Regions from separate parts of the Arthrobacter sp. Z4-13 genome, predicted to be linked through region 2. Evidence: predicted binding sites of a transcription regulator. Region 2 holds the regulator's gene; the other holds the start of a gene.

Region 1 (4,843 bases), 640 kb from region 2:
CGCAAGCCAGGGGAAGGGCTGGGGTGCCGGATCCAAACGCCAGCAGTACTGCAGAAACGAACGCGGTGAGGAGGGAGACCAGCCCGACGAGGGCAAGAGCCGTGCGGCCGTATCGGATTCGGAACTGGCCCGTCGGCGCAGCGCTGGCTGTGGCCGTAGCGGATCCTGTGCTCTTCCTGGTGTCCATGGCTTTCTCCTGCTGGGCGGCGACCTTCAGTACCAGCCCTGCTCGCGGGTCCGGTATTTCATCGGCGGGGGCGTCTGCCAGGTAGTCGCCGGCGGCTTGGAACTGGTGCCGGCGGTTCCGGAGGACGTAGGGGGCGACCCATACAATCCAGAGCACAACGGCAACCACAAGGATCACTGAGCTGCTAAGGGGGAAGTCCACACTCAAAACCGTATGAGCAACACGACGGCTCCAGCCGCATTAGCCCCGGTGTGTCGTGTCGCGGCTGACAAATCAATGGATTTATGACGGCCGGGTGCCCAACCAGCGGCGCAACAGGCCCTCCGGAACTTCCTCGGAAGTCAAGGCGAAGGACCGGTGGTCAGCCCACTCGCCGTTGATGTGCAGATAGCGCGGCCGGTATCCCTCATCCCGGAAACCCAGTTTCTCCACCACCCGCAGGCTGGGTCCGTTCTCGGGCCGGATGTTGATTTCCATTCTGTGCAGCCCGAGTGTCCGGAAACAGTGGTCGGTCACCAGTGCCACAGCGGTGGGTGCTATCCCCCGCCCCGCCCGCATCTGGTCCACCCAGTAACCAAGGGTCGCCATCATGGCCGAACCCCACACAATCGACGAAACTGTCAACTGACCCACGATTTCAGGGTTCCTGCTGGCCGGCACCCGTTCAGTAATGACAAACGGAAGGGCCTGTGCCTGGGCGGCCTGCGAGTTCAGGGAACGGACCATCTGCCGGTAATCCGGGAGACCTCCGGCCGGGTCCGGGTTGGAGGCTTCCCATGGTGCCAGCCATTGGTTGTTGCGGGCCCGCACTTCTGTCCACTCTTTTTTGTCACGGTACCTGATGGGCCTCAGGACCAGGTCTCCGCACTCCAGGGTCACGGGCCAGATGGGGCCGGGGCGCACAGTGCTACTTGGACAGGCCGGCGGTGAAGCCCGGCAGCCACTCCCGCAGGCCGGGACCCAGGTCATCACTGTCAATGGCGAGCTGGACGCAGGCCTTGAGGTAGCTCAGTTTGTCGCCCGTATCGTACCGGCGTCCCCGGAAGACAACGCCGTAAACGCCCTGGCCCTCGCCCTCTCCGGACGCGAGTTCCTGAAGGGCATCGGTGAGCTGGATTTCGCCGCCGCGGCCCGGACCAGTGCGTTCCAGGACATCGAAGACGGCGGGGTGGAGAACGTACCGGCCAATGATTGCCAGGTTGGATGGGGCTTCCTCAGCGGCTGGCTTTTCGACCAGCCTGTTGATGCGGACATAGCCCTCGCCGTCGATCTCCTCGATGTCGGCGCAGCCATAGGCGCTGATCTGCGACGGCTCCACTTCGATGAGGGCGACGACGGAGCCGCCCGTTTTGGCCTGAACGTCGATCATGGTGCTGAGGAGTTCGTCGCGGGCGTCGATGAGGTCGTCGCCCAGGAGGACGGCGAAGGCTTCGTAACCGACGTGCTGCTTGGCACGGAGGACCGCATGGCCCAGGCCGTTGGGGTCACCCTGGCGGACGTAGTGGATGTCGCCGAGGTTGCTGGCGGCCTGGACGGACGCCAGTTTGTCCGCGTCCCCCTTGCCTTCGAGCGTGGACTCCAGCGATGGAACGCGATCGAAGTGGTCTTCCAGGGCCCGCTTGTTCCGTCCGGTAATCATCAGGACGTCGTTGAGGCCAACGTTCACGGCTTCCTCAACGACGTACTGGATGGCAGGCTTGTCCACGACCGGAAGCATCTCCTTGGGCATGGCCTTGGTGGCAGGCAGGAACCTGGTGCCGAGTCCGGCAGCGGGTATAACGGCTTTGCGAACTCTGGGGTTACTGGTAGTCACCCGACTAATCTAGCGTCAGCGTCAAGCATTCAGTAATTATTGAAAGGCTGCCGGCCGCCCTGCTGCCATAGCCCACACCGCCACAACGGCAACCGATGGAGGAATATACACCGTGCTTGAGGACGCCAAGGCAACCAAGACCAGAATCCGTGCAGCCCACCGCCAGCGGCGGTCCGCCCTCACCCCGCAGCAATTGGAGGCGGCAGGAAAGGGCATCGCACGCCACGGCGTTAGTTGGGCGGCTTCGTTGGCCGGCGGTGCTCCCGCCACGTTCTGCGTCTACTTGGGCGTCGGCGTCGAACCGCCCACCCTTCCGCTGATCAGCGGACTCCACAACAACGGCCACCGGGTCCTGCTTCCGGTGTGCGAACCCGGGCGGGAACTGGCCTGGGTCTACTGGAACCCGGATGCCGGCCTGGAGCAGAGCCGGTACGCCCCGATCCTGGAACCCAAGGGTGACCGGCACGGCCCGGATGTGGCGGGAACGGCCGCCGCCCTCTTCATCCCGGCCACCGCCGTCGACCTTTCAGGCAACCGTGTTGGACAGGGCGGTGGATACTACGACAAGTTCCTGGGCCATCTGGCCACGGCCGGGAAGAATATTCCGCTGGCCGCCGTTATCTATGACGAAGAACTGCTCTCCGCTGGTGAAATACCCGAGGAGGAGTTCGACCGTCCCGTACCTGCCGTCCTGGCGCCATCCGGATTCCGGCCGCTCGACGGCCATCGCTGAGGCCCACGGTCCGGCGCTCCGGAGATGATAGAATTAGCACTCAGGCCCTGCGACTGCTAAAGGGACATCCGTCCACGCAGCACGGGACCTCTCGTTTGCCCAAGAGGAGGAGCACTAGTGCCAACGTACGCGTACGCCTGCAAGGATTGCGGCCATGCCTTCGACATCGTCCAGTCGTTTTCGGACAGCACTTTGACCTCGTGCCCGGAGTGCCAGGGAACGCTGCGCAAGAAGTTCAACAGCGTCGGTGTTGTCTTCAAGGGATCCGGCTTCTACCGCACCGATTCCCGGGACTCCAAGGGAAGCACCGTATCGCCGGCCCCGGCGGCTGCCGCGCCCGCTCCTGCTGCGGCACCCGCCGCGTCCGCTCCGGCGGCCGCAGCCAGCTAAACAGGCTGTTCGACGCCGGCCGGACCGGCTTGTCCACATAGCGTGCCGCACTCCTGTTGCGGCAATCCCCGCAGCCATAGCGTAGGCGCATGCCTATAAACCTCCTCCGCCCCGGCCGGGCTGCCTCCCGCAACCCGCGCATCCCTCGCCGTCACGGCAGCTCCGGCCGCAGGTCCGCAGCGGTCCGGTTCGGCGGCTGGCTGGGCCGGAACCGGCGGCTCGCAGTGGCGCTGTTGCTGTGTGCGGCGGCTTCGATCACCGTGCATCAGCTCACCCCCGCGCCCCTCCACACGGTCACCGCCCTTGCCGCCGCGAGGGATCTGCCCGCCGGCTCGGCAATGGCAGCGTCAGACCTTGCCCATGTGCAGGTGCCGCCGGCCATGATGGCCGCGGGCTTTTTGGACGAGGAGAGCGAGTTGGCCGGTAAACAGCTGGCGGCTCCGCTGCGCAAGGGCCAGCTGCTGACGGACGCCCAACTGCTCGGTCCCGGGCTTTTGGCCGGCACGCCTCCGGGCTCGGCGGCCGTGCCCCTTCGAATGGCTGATCCGTCATCCATCCAGCTCGTTTCACCCGGGCAGCTGGTCAACGTGGTGTTGACGGCAGGCAACGGCTTTGACCAGCAGGCGCCGTCCGAAATCCTGGCAACAGCTGTCCCGGTACTGTGGACCTCCGGCAAGGGCGGCGGGAACGGGCAGTGGCTGGGCACCGCCGAAACAGACGGGCTTATAGTAGTGGCGGCCAGCGCGGAGCAGGCTGCCCGCCTGGCCGGTGCTTCCACCCAGGGCAAGCTGTTCTTCGTCCTGGTCGGCGCCTAGCCACCCCGAGCTAACCGTCAGCCCCGGCGCGTCAGCCCCAGTGCGGCGGCTTCTGCTCCTTCAGCCAGGCATCATGGTCGTCGTCAGCATCGCCCCAGCGCCTCGGGTCATCTTCCGAAGCCTTGGTGGGCAGAATGCCCTGCGTCCCGTCCTGCCCCTGACCCTTGCCCTGCTCTTTGTCCTGTTCGTCTTCGGGTGCCGGGTCAACGGGGACGGACTGCCCGTCCGTGGAGCCGGTTTCTTCAGGGGCCACGGGGACCACCTCCTTGCTGTCCAAGTCTTTGTCCTGTGGCCGGCGGCGCGCCTGCTCCCCGGCGTCGATACCATTGAGCGCCTGGTCCACGTCGTCGTCAAGGAACCCTGTTGAGCTTGCCGTCCGGCCGGGAAGCACCACCCGCTCAAGTCCCAAATAGCCGGCAATCCGGTCGGCGCAGGCTGAAGGATCAGTGAAGACCTCAATGGTCCACAGCGGCATGTACCGCCACCCCAGCCGCTCCAGCAGCTGCGGCCGCAGCCTGCTTCGTTCGCGCACGCTCATGGTGCGGTACTGCTGGGTGCCGTCGGACTCGATAGCCACCGGCCACGGCAGGTCGGTCTCGTCGCGTCCCATGGTGTTCAGGGGATCCGCGGCCGCCACGACATCAATAGCGCCATCATACTGGTGCCAGACCCGTGCGCCGCGTGCCCGGAGCCGGTCCCCCAGGTCAGCGACCAAGGGATCGGCGCCAAGCGCCTGTTCGCTGGCCGCAGCACGGGAAGCGGGAGTTCCCAAGTCCGTATTTCCCGCGATTTCGCGGTCCAGCAGTGAGTAGAGGTCCACCGCGCCGTGCGTCAGCCGGGTGTGGTCCAGGTCCTCCGGCCGGAAGCAGGTCAGGACGTGTATTGACCTGCGGGCCCGCGTTATG
Region 2 (4,843 bases):
CAGCCTGCACATCCAAGATAGCCAGGGCGGTTCCGAGCAGGTGCCCTGGGATCCGGTGCGCAAGGGTGACATGCGGCGTCCAGGCATCCGGCAGGGTGTTGGCAAAGGCGCCTGTGCACTGCTGATGAAGCCGGGCGTGGAGTTGGAGCAAACCCGCCGCCGGCACAACCAAGCGTGCCAGGACGTACTTGCCAGGGCCGGCAGGGAAGACCACGAAACCGGAAAAGGTGATGTCGAGTGGCAGCCCGTCCCAGAGTTCCGGCATGGCAAACCCAGCGTCCAGCGTGTTGCCTGCGGCCAGCGTGATGTGCGGCCTGTTGCTCGGGGAAGTGTGGGTGGCGAGGCTCGGCAGGCCGGCTTCCCGGAGCCGGGCCCAGTCCGTCCTGATGGAAGAATCGGTGGATTCCCCGAACGTCAACTCGATGCTGCGCATTCACCCATCATGCCGGACGCCGCGCCGTTCGGGTTGTACGGAATAGAGCGGAGCCTGCCTGCGCTACTTGATCCAGCGCAGGTTGTACGGGTACCGGTGCGGCTGGCCCCGGTTGACGTGGATTCCGGCGGCCACCGAGAAACAGGTCAGCCCGATCCAGATCAATGTGGCGATAACGGCAAAGATGTTGCCGATCACCGGTACGAAGACCAAAATGTTGGCAACCACGGCGGCGACGGTGGGCGGCAGGCTGAAATTCAGTGCCTCCTTTGATTCCTGCGCGGTAAACGGGCCCCGGTCTCGAAAGATCAAGTAGATCAGCAGCGAAGGAACGCAGCCCAAAATGCCGCCAAAGTGGGCCAGGGTGGCCCACTGCCGGTCTTCGCTGGCCGTCAGGGGCAGCGCATTCGCTGGAACACCGTGGTACTCCGAACGGCCCTGGCCGCCCTGGGTGTCCCTGTGATCACGTGCGTTTTCTGCCACAGTCTGTTCCTTCTAGGTGCATTGGTGCTGACTAAGAAATGCCATGTCTGCTGCCGGTCCTGCGATCGGCGGACACCGCAATACCAAGAATACTGGGTGCAGCGGTTATGCCTGACCTCATCCACCGGATAGGGGCACGCATGCGTGAATCTGGCGCGCCAAGTGTTCAGGGGACGGTAAGGAAGTCGATGACTTCCTCCACCCTGCCCAGCAGCGACGCCTCCAGGTCCGCGTAACTCCGGACGGCGCCCAGAAGCTTCTGCCAGCCGAGGCCAATGTCCTCTTTGGTCTCGTGCGGCCAGCCGAAGGCTGCGAGGATGCCGGTCTTCCAGTCCTGCCCGCGCGGTACTACCGGCCATTTCTCGATACCCAGGACAGCCGGCCGGATCGCCTGCCACACGTCAACATAGGGGTGTCCCACGATGAGCACGTTTCCCGCGGCCCCGGGAGAGGCCATCACCGATTCGGCGATGCGGGACTCCTTTGAGTCGGGCACCAGATGGTCGACGAGTACCCCCAGGCGCCGGCCCGGGCCGGGTTTGAAATCGGCCACAGCAGCAGTGAGGTCGTCAATGCCGTGGAGGGGTTCGACGACGATACCTTCCACCCGGAGGTCATCTCCCCACACCTTCTCGACCAGTTCGGCGTCGTGCTTTCCCTCCACCCAGATGCGGCTCGCCTTGGCAACCTGGGCTCTCTGCCCTGCCACACGGACAGAGCCCGACGCCGTCCGGCCGGGGGCGGTGCCCGTGCCTGCCGCCGGCCGCGGGGCGGGCGGCAGCAGGCGGATTGCCTGGCCTTCGAGGAGGAATCCGAATCCCAGCCGGAAGGACCGTGACTTGCCGCGGCGGTCCTCCAGGGCCACCACATGCATGCCTCCCGATTTCTCCACCCGGGTCACCGCGCCTACCCAGCCGGACTGGACGTCCTCCAGCACCATGCCACGCTCCACGGGTACCTCGGGCAGTTTCGTCCGTGAAGGTGCGGACAGGTCCTGGGCTCCCCAGTTCTGGTAATGCATGGAATCACTCCGCCTCACGCTCGGTCACGGCCCCGAATTTCCGCCCGGAGCGGTACCAATGCTAACAACGGGGAGAGTCATAATAGACTGTTAGCACTTAGGCATGTCGAGTGCTAACCCCTGTAGAGACACGGTGCGGGCGGAACGGCTGCCCTGAACCCTGGATGGAGGTGGAGTGTGAGCGAGCCACGGAAACTGGAAGTACTGCGGGCAATCGTGGAGGACTACGTCCACTCCCGGGAGCCCGTGGGGTCCAAGGCCCTGGTGGAGAGGCACCATCTCGGCGTTTCCAGCGCAACCATCCGCAATGACATGGCCGCGCTTGAAGACGAGGGACTGATCACCGCCCCGCACACCAGTGCAGGCCGCATCCCCACGGACAAGGGCTACCGGCTCTTCGTCGACCAGATTTCCGCGGTAAAGCCCTTGTCCCAAGCGGAGCGGCGGGCCATCCAGTCACTGCTGGAAGGTGCGGATGACCTTGACGACGTCCTGGAGCGCACCGTCCGGCTCCTGTCGCAACTGACAAACCAGGTGGCGGTGGTCCAGTATCCGCACCTCAACCGGGCACTGGTCCGTCACATCGAATTTGTTCTCCTTGCCCCGCGCAAGGTGCTGGTGGTGCTGATTGCCAACAGCGGCAAGGTTGAACAACGGGTCATCGACGTCGGGCAGGACCTGGCGGATGACGCCATCGCTGCGCTGCGTGGCCGGTTCCTCGGGTCACTCGCCGGAACTCCCTTGGCCCAGCTTGGACAGTCCCTCACGGGAGTGGTGTCCGGCGTCGCCCCCGGACAGCGGCAGGCAGCCCAGGCGCTGGCGCATGGGCTTGAGGGTTTGGCCCACAGCAGCCGCGAGGACCGCATGGTAATGGCCGGCACGGCCAACCTGGCCCGTTCAAACGTTGACTTTCCGCTGAGCATCGGGCCGGTGCTGGAGGCCCTCGAGGAGCAGGTGGTGATGCTGCGCCTGCTGAGCGAGATGGCCCAGGACCATCGCGGAGTGGCCGTGAGCATTGGCCGCGAAAACCCCTACGACGGTCTGGCGGAGGCTTCCGTCGTAGCTACGGGCTATGGTCCCGACAGCGTCGCCAAGATTGGCGTGCTGGGTCCCACCAGGATGGACTACCCCACCACCATGGCGGCGGTCAGGGCTGTGGCCCGTTACCTGTCACGGATTTTGGGACCCTGACCGCAGTACGGCGCCGAAAGGCGCACAGCAGTGTATGCAGTACGACTGCAGGCAGAACAACAAGGAAGAGATACGAACTTTGAGCAGCCACTACGAAGTCCTTGGAGTCGCACCGGATGCCACCGGGGAAGAGATCAAGAAGGCCTACCGCAAGCTGGCCCGGACCCTTCACCCGGACGTCAATCCCGGTGAGGATGTTGCGGACCGCTTCAAGGCAGTGACCCACGCCTACGAAGTTCTCTCGGACCCCCAGAAGCGGCGGGTCTATGACACCACAGGCAACGAGAACGGCACGGACAACGGGTTCGGCGGCGGAGCGTACGCCGGGCAGGGCTTCGCGTTCCAGGACATCTTTGACACCTTCTTCGGCGCCGGTGGCACCACCGGCCCAGCATCGAGGGTCCGGCGCGGGCAGGATGCGCTCATCAGCGTCCGGATCGAGCTCCGTGACGCCGTGTTCGGGGTCAACAAGAAGCTCGAGGTGGACACGGCAGTGGTTTGCCCCACCTGTGAGGGCTCGTGCTGCCGTCCCGGAACCCACCCTGAGCGCTGCGATATCTGCGGCGGCAGCGGCCAGGTCCAGCGCGCCGTGCGTTCCATCCTCGGCCAGGTGATGACCGCCGCGCCGTGCGGCACCTGCGAAGGTTTTGGAACCGTCATCAAGGACCCCTGCAACGAGTGCAGCGGGCAGGGCAGGATCCGCAGCCGTCGTTCCCTGACCATCAAGGTTCCTGCAGGCGTGGCCACCGGGACGCGCATCCAGCTTTCCGGCCAGGGCGAAGCCGGTCCCGCCGGCGGCCCGGCCGGCGACCTCTACGTGGAGATCCGCGTCAACAACGACGCCACCTACGTCCGGGAAGGTGACGACCTGCACGCTACCCTGAACATCCCCATGACGGCAGCTGCCCTGGGAACCGACGTGACCCTGGAGACCTTCGACGGCGCCCAGGACATCGATGTCAAGGCCGGCACCCAGTCCGGAGAAATCATTACCCTGCGCGGCCTGGGTGTTACCCACCTGCGCGGGTACGGCCGCGGCGACCTGAAGGTCCATCTGCAGGTCGAGACGCCGGCGAGGCTCGATCCGGCGCAGGAAGACCTGTTGCGCCAGCTTGCCAAACTCCGCGGCGAGCAGATCACGGAGGGCAAGCTTGCTGCCAGCGGCGGCATGTTCGCCAAGCTCCGGGACCGGCTCGGTAATCTGTAGCGGTGAGCAACCCCGTCTTTTTCACCGCGCCCGGGTCTTTGGACCGGGTGGTGCCGGAAGGGATCTTTGTCCTCGAGGGACCCGAGGCGCGCCACGCGGTTACGGTTAAGCGGCTCGCTCCGGGCGAGGCGGTGGACATAGTGGACGGCGCCGGCACCAGGATGAGCGGCAAGGTTACCGCCGCTTCCTCCTCCGGACTCGAAGTGGAATGCGCATCTGTTGTTGTTGAGGACCAACCACGCACCAGGCTGGTGCTGGTCCAGGCCCTGGCTAAGGGGGACCGGGACGAGCTTGCGATCGAGACGGCCACCGAACTGGGGATCGACGCCGTCATTCCATGGCAGTCCGAACGTTCCATCGTGCGCTGGAAAGGTGACCGGGCAGCCAGGGCGCACGCAAAATGGCAGTCCGTTGTCACCGCCGCGGCCAAGCAGGCACGCCGTGCCTGGGTCCCCGAGGTGCGGGCCGCCGTCGACACTGCCGGCCTCGCCACCGCCGTGGAGGCGGC

What was found. Region 2 encodes HrcA, which represses chaperone genes, less so after heat shock. Its sites were predicted from a motif close to TTNGCACTCGNNNNNNNCGAGTGCNAA; they were not measured.
Region 1: the regulator HrcA is predicted to act here: its motif matches at 2,767-2,793, upstream of M1E07_RS14160 (FmdB family zinc ribbon protein).

Annotation. Positions count from the first base shown of each region.
Region 1 covers NZ_CP096459.1:2,689,612-2,694,454, forward strand. Annotated here, with positions in the region: gene M1E07_RS14140 (hypothetical protein) at 1-388, opposite strand, end outside; gene M1E07_RS14145 (GNAT family N-acetyltransferase) at 470-1,090, opposite strand; gene galU (UTP--glucose-1-phosphate uridylyltransferase GalU) at 1,095-2,000, opposite strand; gene M1E07_RS14155 (5-formyltetrahydrofolate cyclo-ligase) at 2,113-2,733, shown strand; gene M1E07_RS14160 (FmdB family zinc ribbon protein) at 2,851-3,123, shown strand; gene cpaB (Flp pilus assembly protein CpaB) at 3,213-3,938, shown strand; gene M1E07_RS14170 (AAA family ATPase) at 3,970-4,843, opposite strand, start outside.
Region 2 covers NZ_CP096459.1:2,048,282-2,053,124, reverse strand. Annotated here, with positions in the region: gene M1E07_RS11170 (2'-5' RNA ligase family protein) at 1-433, opposite strand, end outside; gene M1E07_RS11165 (DUF4870 domain-containing protein) at 497-916, opposite strand; gene M1E07_RS11160 (DUF3097 domain-containing protein) at 1,083-1,937, opposite strand; gene hrcA (heat-inducible transcriptional repressor HrcA) at 2,115-3,128, shown strand; gene dnaJ (molecular chaperone DnaJ) at 3,208-4,335, shown strand; gene M1E07_RS11145 (16S rRNA (uracil(1498)-N(3))-methyltransferase) at 4,338-4,843, shown strand, end outside.